DNA from 2 places in the Paenibacillus sp. FSL R5-0345 genome. Region 2 is predicted to be linked to the other one. Evidence: riboswitches for the same ligand, from Rfam matches in the RefSeq annotation. Region 2 holds a riboswitch; the other holds the start of a gene.
What was found. Region 2 has a riboswitch for cyclic di-GMP ahead of R50345_RS29150 (NPCBM/NEW2 domain-containing protein). Riboswitches for the same ligand answer to the same signal wherever they lie in the genome.
Positions count from the first base shown of each region.

Region 1: linked by a shared signal. The riboswitch ahead of R50345_RS31070 (anti-repressor SinI family protein) and the one ahead of R50345_RS29150 (NPCBM/NEW2 domain-containing protein) in region 2 are both predicted to bind cyclic di-GMP.

Region 1 covers NZ_CP009281.1:389,610-393,575, forward strand. Annotated here, with positions in the region: gene R50345_RS01740 (2-oxoglutarate dehydrogenase E1 component) at 1-2,399, opposite strand, end outside; cyclic di-GMP riboswitch class I at 2,872-2,956, shown strand; gene R50345_RS31070 (anti-repressor SinI family protein) at 2,984-3,139, shown strand; gene R50345_RS01745 (helix-turn-helix domain-containing protein) at 3,347-3,676, opposite strand; gene R50345_RS01750 (TasA family protein) at 3,836-3,966, opposite strand, start outside.
Region 2 covers NZ_CP009281.1:6,609,024-6,612,989, reverse strand. Annotated here, with positions in the region: gene R50345_RS29160 (EAL domain-containing protein) at 48-1,037, shown strand; gene R50345_RS29155 (hypothetical protein) at 1,153-1,689, shown strand; cyclic di-GMP riboswitch class I at 1,847-1,933, shown strand; gene R50345_RS29150 (NPCBM/NEW2 domain-containing protein) at 2,189-3,966, shown strand, end outside.

The DNA of each region.
Region 1 (3,966 bases), 570 kb from region 2:
GTTCCGGCAGAAGCGCTCCGTGTATTACGAATGAGACTCTTCGGTGTCATGATGACTAGCGGTCTTGCATCTTCCTGTCCGCATAACGCCGCTTGGCGCCGCAAGAGATGGAAATACTGGGAGGCGCTCGTCAAGTTGGCAACGGTCCAGTTTTCTTCTGCGGATAATTGCAGGAAGCGTTCCAATCTACCGCTGGAATGCTCAGGTCCCTGTCCTTCGTAACCATGAGGCAGCATGATGACAAGATTGCTGCGCTGCGTCCATTTGGCGCGTCCAGCGGCAATGAATTGGTCAAATATAACTTGACCTGCATTAGCGAAATCGCCATATTGTGCTTCCCAGATCACGAAGGTTTCCGGTGCGAACACGTTATAACCATATTCAAAGCCTAATACCGATGCTTCTGACAGCGGACTGTTGTATACCCCAAAGGAAGCGCGGGAATTACTCAGCTGATGAAGCGGAGAGAACAATTCCCCAGTCTTACTGTCGTGCAGCACTAGATGTCGATGAGCGAAGGTTCCGCGCTGAGCATCCTGGCCGCTCAGGCGAATTGGCGTACCATCTTTTAGAATGGTAGCGAAGGCGAGAGACTCAGCAAGTGCCCAGTCGACCTTCTCACCTTCATTCAGTGCATCCTTACGGCGTTGCAGAATTCGTTCCAGCTTCGGATAGACTTGGAATCCTTCTGGCACAGTCAGCAGTTCACGATTGATCTCCTGCAGACTGGAGATAGATAATGCTGTTGAGCCTGGCGCAGCGTGTTCCGCTTCTAAAGGAATGAAGGCTTTTGGTTCTTTTTTCTTGTGATTGCCTTCCTTCATACTATCATACGCACGTTGCAAAACGCTTTCTGCAGCAGCATTCATCTCTTTAACATCGTCAGCTGTAAGAATCTTTTCACGCTGTAGTCGCTCAGCATAAACCTTGTAGACGGTTGGATGTTTACGCACCTTACTGTAAACAATAGGCTGTGTAGTATCAGGATCATCCATTTCGTTATGACCATGACGGCGGTAGCCGATGAGATCAATCACGAAATCCTTTTTAAATTGGTGGCGATATGCGCTAGCTAAACGGACAGCTGCTACACAGGCTTCCGGATCATCAGCGTTGACATGGACAATCGGGATTTCATACCCTTTGGCGATATCACTGGCATAATGCGTAGAACGGGAGTCTTCACTTTCGGTCGTAAAGCCGATCCGGTTATTAACAATGATATGGATCGTTCCACCATTCTGATAACCTTGAAGTTTGCCGATATTAAGTGTTTCTGCAACAATCCCTTCACCCGGAAAAGCAGCATCGCCATGCATTAGCACTGCTATAGCTTTACTGGTATCAATCTTAGGCAGCCCGGCAGTGCTCCGATCCTCTTGAGCGGCACGAGTGAAACCTTCCACGACAGGATTGACGAATTCCAAGTGACTTGGATTGTTCGCTAGTGTTATTCTTGTGCGTACGGTTTCTCCTTCACGGACAGCGCGGTCTGCACCGAGATGGTATTTCACATCACCCGTCCAGCCATAGTTAATTCCTGTAGAGCCTTCGGAAGGGAAGAGCTCCTTGTTTGGAGAATGATGAAACTCTGAAAATATAATATCATAAGGTTTGCCTAAAATATGTGCGAGAACGTTGAGACGGCCGCGGTGCGCCATACCCATCAGAATATGCTCTGCGCCGTCATGCGCAGCAGCGCGTACGATTTCATCGAGCATAGGCACAAGAGCGTCGTTGCCTTCCAAGCTGAAACGTTTCTGACCCACAAAGGTCTTGTGGAGGAAGGTTTCGAATTGCTCTACTTGAATCAGGCGGTTCAGTAGTTCTTTGCGTTCTGAATTATTTAAAGGTGCTGGTGAGCTAGTGGATTCTGCCTGTCTATTCAGCCATTGCAATTCTTTTTCCTCATGCACATGCCCGAATTCATAGGCGATAGTTTTGGTATATGCCTGACGCATACGCTGAACAGCATCCCATCCGGTATGCACGTCATTCGGTGCATTCTCCCAAATGAGTGTGGCAGGTAATGCGATCAGATCCTCACGGGTCAGCCCATAAGTTTCAAGTTCGAGATATTTAGCCATGGGATTGTGGTCCCGCTCAAGCGGATCAATTTCAGCGGCCATATGGCCATATATACGAATATTAGCGATTAACTTGGAAGCTCTTACTGCTTTTCTAAGCCATTCGGTGTCTCCTGAAATGCGAGGCTGTGGAGCCGGTTCGCTATCCGGTGTTAATGGTGGGGGACCCGAATTTGTAAAAAGTTCACGATAATTATTCTCTACGGTGGTTGGGTCTTTCACAAATTGCTCGTATCTTTCTTGAATGTAGCCTAAATTGGGTCCATAATACTTACTCCAAATGGATTCGTTATAGGGCTCTTTGGCTGCCATGAATACATCCTCCTCAACGGATGAACTCCATACGTGACATTTTGTGTCAATGCTTGTAGGAGCTGTGATGATTGCGGTTTCATTCCTCATCTTATTGTGCTACTTTCCACACATGTAATCAATTCATTCTTTCGTCTAATACGTTCGCAAAATGGTATGGGTTAGCTTGTTCTACTAAATAAAGAGTTGTTCTTTTTTATTACCCATTCTAAAGGCCTACTAAAATGATTCTATTATCCTTAATTTTAACTAAATAGGGAATGGGACATTATTATATTGGCTTATATAATTTTATGAATAAGACGAGTATCGCGATAATAGGACAGGAAATTCTATAAAAGAACTTCTATTTTTTGTTTTTTAATGGAAAAACTAATCAGAAATCGACACACTTTTTCACTTTAGTATAGTATAATGTTATTGCAGTTAGCGTTTTTCATATATTTCAAAGTAGATCCTTTCACGTAAAGGGTCCAGTAAAAGGTAAACTTGCCGAAAGGCAGGGGCACAAAGTCGCGGGTCTAAGGTAGAAATACTATGACAGCCGGATTGCCTGGGGACGTAAAATCTTAGGAGGAGATTTTTTGGACAAGTCCAACCAGGGAAGCAACAGAGAACAGCAGGTCATTGATCTAGACGTAGAGTGGGTCCATTTATTATTAGCAGCTAAGAAGGCTGGCATAAAGGCAGATGAAATTCGTCGCTTCTTTCATGAGAAGACTGTGCAAGCCGTGCAGTAATACATTCAGAGCATTACATATCAAATGAGCACAGCGATAACTCGCTGTGCTTTTTTTCTTTATATAAGAAGCTATAAGTTTCAGATGACACACTGTCCTTATATTCTAGTAGAATATAAAACGCCTTCGCAGTCCATATAGGAGAACGAAGGCGCTTATGCTTGATAGTATGAGTAGAAGAGGATCTTATCAGATCAGATGGAAGGATTAATCCTTCTGATCCAGGCGCCATTTCTGGTAGTCCAGAAACTCCTTGAATTCGCGTTTGCTTATGCCTGAGGCCATAGCTTCCTGCACCAATCGGAACCATTCCGAATCTAAAGGTGATTCCTCAGCATCATTAGGTTCTCCATAGAGCAAAGCGTGGATGGATACCTGAAGCGCGTCGGCGATCTTTTCGATAAATTGGATTGAAGGATTGGATTGGATGTTTCTCTCCACATTGCTAAGATACGACTTAGCAACATCCGCTCTGTCCGCAAGCTCAGATAGGGACAATCCCTTTTCTAGGCGGAGATGCTGGATACGTTGGCCCATATTTTGTGGCACTATGCTGACGCCCCTCCGTAATTTTTGTTATTAGTATAGCAAATATCAATAAATTCGACAAAGATTATTGTAAAGAAAAAAGCAGCATCTACTTATCCGCTTTCCGGAATAAGAATCTGCTGCTCTTCGAATGGAAGACTTATTAGATTATTTAGCGGATCCAGCTGTTTGCTTACCTACGAAATCCCAAGTCAGAGTTAATGAATCTTTTTGGAAGTAGTTTTGCTCTTGGCCGTTATCAACAAATTCGAATTGAACGGTGAAGCTATCATTTGTGC
Region 2 (3,966 bases):
GAGCAGTTCCGGGATCTTTTTCAGAGAATTGATTATTAAAGGGGGTTATGAATGTGGCATGTAATCATTGTGTAGTAAGAGAGCTGAATTTTGAAATCAAGGCTCATGGTGAGCTTAATCTAAGGATTTTACCTAAGGTTATTCATCATTTGAGTAGAAGTAATACGATACATAAGGTGGAAGAAAATGTGATTACGATTAAGGAGGCTGGGGTGCGGGATTTTCTAGATTTCTGTAATGACCATATGGAGTCGGAGCAGTTTGAATTCCGTATAGATGACCAAACATGGAGACCTCTATCCGAATTACCCACTGTACTTAATATGGAATGGATTGATGAGGTTATAACTAAGGGTTTAGTTACTTGTCACTTCCAACCGATTGTGAACGTACGGGAAGAGATTTTTGCATACGAGCTCCTATCCAGATTTAAAAAAGATGATGGGTCCCTTATCTATCCTAATGAGATTTTTGCGGCGGCACGGAATCGTGGGCGTTTATATGCTTTAGACCGGTTATGTAGAATGACTGCTGTAAAATATGCTGCACCCTTAAATAAAAAAACCTTTATTAATTTTATCCCAACGTCGATCTACACGCCAGAATTCTGCTTAAGATCAACCGTTGAACTGGCCAATCAATTAGGCGTCGATCCGTCTCTTTTTGTCTTTGAAGTTGTTGAGACGGAGAAAGTGGATGATCTCGCTCATTTGAAAGCTATTTTGACATATTACAAGGATCGGGGATTTGAATACGCTTTAGATGATGTTGGCGAGGGCTTCAGCACAATCGAGATGTTATTGGAGCTTAAACCCCATTACATGAAGCTGGATATGAAATATGTGCAGGGTGTGTCCAGCGATCTGAACAAACAGAAAATAGCTAAACAATTTTTAGAAAAAGCTTTAGAAATCCAATCCGTTCCTTTAGCAGAAGGTGTGGAGTTTAGAGAGGACTTTGAATGGCTCAAGCAGAGTGGTTATCAGTTGTTTCAGGGATATTTATTTGGAAAGCCTGATCCTATTCCCAAACAGTGATCCTAAGGAGCATATCTCCGTCTAGAGGATGAGATGGATTTCAGGTCAGAGTCTGAGTACAGGTAAACCCCGGGGTTGTATAATTAAGGTAATTGAGAAGGGGGACGGGATGGATATGAAATGGCATAAGTACATCACGCGCTGGGCGGATTCTAGAGGGTTAGGTGGACGGGAAATTGATTATCAATGGCCGTCTCCATCATTTCCGGTGGTAAGTATTCGCAGCAATTTGGGTCGATACTCAGGTCAGGGGTATGGTTACGGAAGCAAGCCACAAGTGAAGACGGCTGTTGGTTTAATTGCTATTGGAGATGTAGCTATAGGCTTGATATCCATAGGTGCAATAAGCGTCGGTGTACTATCCGTAGGTGCTATATCACTGGGGATGTGGTTAGCGCTCGGAGCGATAGCACTTAGTTGGCTTGGCTTTGCCGCGGGAGCAATTGCGATTGCAGGAGTGGCTGTGGGAGCGATCGCGATAGCCGAAAAAGCATTGGGAGCGATAGCCATAGGCGATACGGCGTTTGGGGCGATAGCTATTGGACAATGGGCATATGGTGTAATCGCTGTTGGAGAGCATGGTTTCGGGTTAATTCCGATCACGGGTGATATGTGGAATTGGTTTCGGCGTTTGTTTGGGCTAGGAGATTAAGCCGCTAAGCAGTTCTAAAGTATCATTCATAGTCTGGGATAGTTAATAAAAAATATCTATCAGAACAGAAAAACTAATTGCAATTACCTATTCGGATTTCATACCAATTAATCATGCGATCAGATGTAGCGTTATGTTACTCTTTGTAATGTATTCGAAACTTCATAGGCAAACCTATGGAAATGTAGGGACGCAAAGCTATAGGGACTAAGGTTATTATAACTATTGTCAGCCAGCTGCCAAAGAGTGTATTACGCTTTTTGTTAAAATATAAGTGAGTATAAGTTATACACCTATACTTAATGTCTTATATTTCTCGCTTAAACGCGTATCGTCCTTAGAAGGGCGCCGAGGCGTTTATGCTTGTTAAAGTTTAATAAAAATTAAGTCTTAATTTTTATGGACTTTATACGCAATCAAGCTACTCTTTTGGGGTAGTTTTTTTTGTGCCCATTTTTGGGTACAGAAGAGATTCATATTACATCTGGGGGTAGAAAAGATGAAAAAAATGATTGCAATCGCTACATCAGCAGCCATGATAGCCAGTTTTTCGAGCGAGGCAGGTTATGCTTTAGCAAGTGATGTAAGTAAGGTAAGTGTAGTGAACAGCGTAGTACAAAGCAAAGCTGAGCTATTAAGCAGTGCGTCAGTTATTCCGTTTGATCTGTATGGAAAGGCTATCCTAAGCGCTTATAACGATGTTTTTAAAATGAATCCTGCAAATATTAAATCCATCACGAATAACGGTGGCAACTACTCAGGTTCACCAATAGCTAAGGCTATTGATGGCGATATGAGTACGCATTGGGAAACAGGCAAACCGAATAGCTCAACGTTTACGAATGAGGTTGTCTTTGTTTTTAATGAGTCCACGGAATTAAATAGAATCGTATACGCTGCAAGACAATCCGGTGCAAAGGGTAAGGGGTTTGCTCAGGAATTTGATATTTATGGCTCAACTACGGATGCAGGCGATTTTACACTAATATCCTCTGGAGAATATAAAGGCGGAGCAGGTGACGTAGTAGAGATTCAGTTTGCACCTACAGCCTTCAAGAGACTTAAATTTGTCTTCAAAAAAGCTAACCAAGATTGGGCGAGTGCAGCAGAGTTTTCTTTTTACAAAGAAGATGCCATATCGGCAAAGATGAAAAACTTATTTACAGATGATACCTTGAGTCAAGTTAGTGCAGCATTTAATACGGTAGAGAAGTTAACCGCTTTAGAACAAGAAGTGCAGTTACATCCACTGTACACGCAGTTTCAAGCAGATATAGAGAATGCAAAGGTGCTTCTGGAAAACCATCAAGTAGAGGAAACGGCAGCTAAGGTTTCGAAGTTAAAGGGGTATGGCACAGCATATGAAAATGCCTATAGCGAAGCTTACAGAATGCCAAACTCAAACGTATCAAAAGTAACGGTGAATGGTGGAAGCTACCCAGGTACGAAACCGGAATACATGCTCGATGATCTGCCTAATACACATTGGGAAACGAACAAAAATAATGACGACAGCTTCACGAATGAAGTCGTGTTTGAATTAGCACAGGCCAAAGTATTAGACAGAGTGGCTTTCCTGGCTAGAGATAATCGCAAAGGGTTCCCAGAAGCTTTTGAAATCTATGCATCAGAGACGAGTAAGGGAGAGACCTTTCAGCTCGTATCTAGCGGAACCGCGACTAGTACGAACGACTTTCTGGAGTTTAAATTCGAGCCTACGAAGTTTAAAAGATTGAAATTCAAGTTCACAAAAGCCAATATTAACAGACCTTTTGCGGCTGAATTTAGATTTTATACAGAGGATAAAGTAAGCGAAGCTGTGAATGGTATTTTCACAGATGGAACGATGAGTGCGGTTGTTCCTGCTTATAATAGCGCCAATGCAATCAATGAATTAGAAGAAGCGGCAAAAGTACATCCGCTCTATCCAATCCTTAAAGACTCATTGGATTTGGCTAAGAAGCTAGTAAATGGTGAAGTTCAAACCGAAGGCACCATTATTGAGGCTGAACAGCGTGGAGATATGAAAAAGCATGCACAGCAAAACCTGAGAATTGGTTTCGGTACGAACAACCAACCTACGGGACTCGTTGCAATGCCTGGAGATACGATCAATGTTTATGTAGACGCAGCTTCTACTGATAAATTGCCTGCAATAGTATTTTCGCAACAAGAGGCTGCTTGGAATGTTTGGGCTAGAAGCGTGCAATTACGTCCTGGTAAAAACACTATAACCGTTCCTGAGTTCGCGACGAATAGTTATTATGCACATGATGT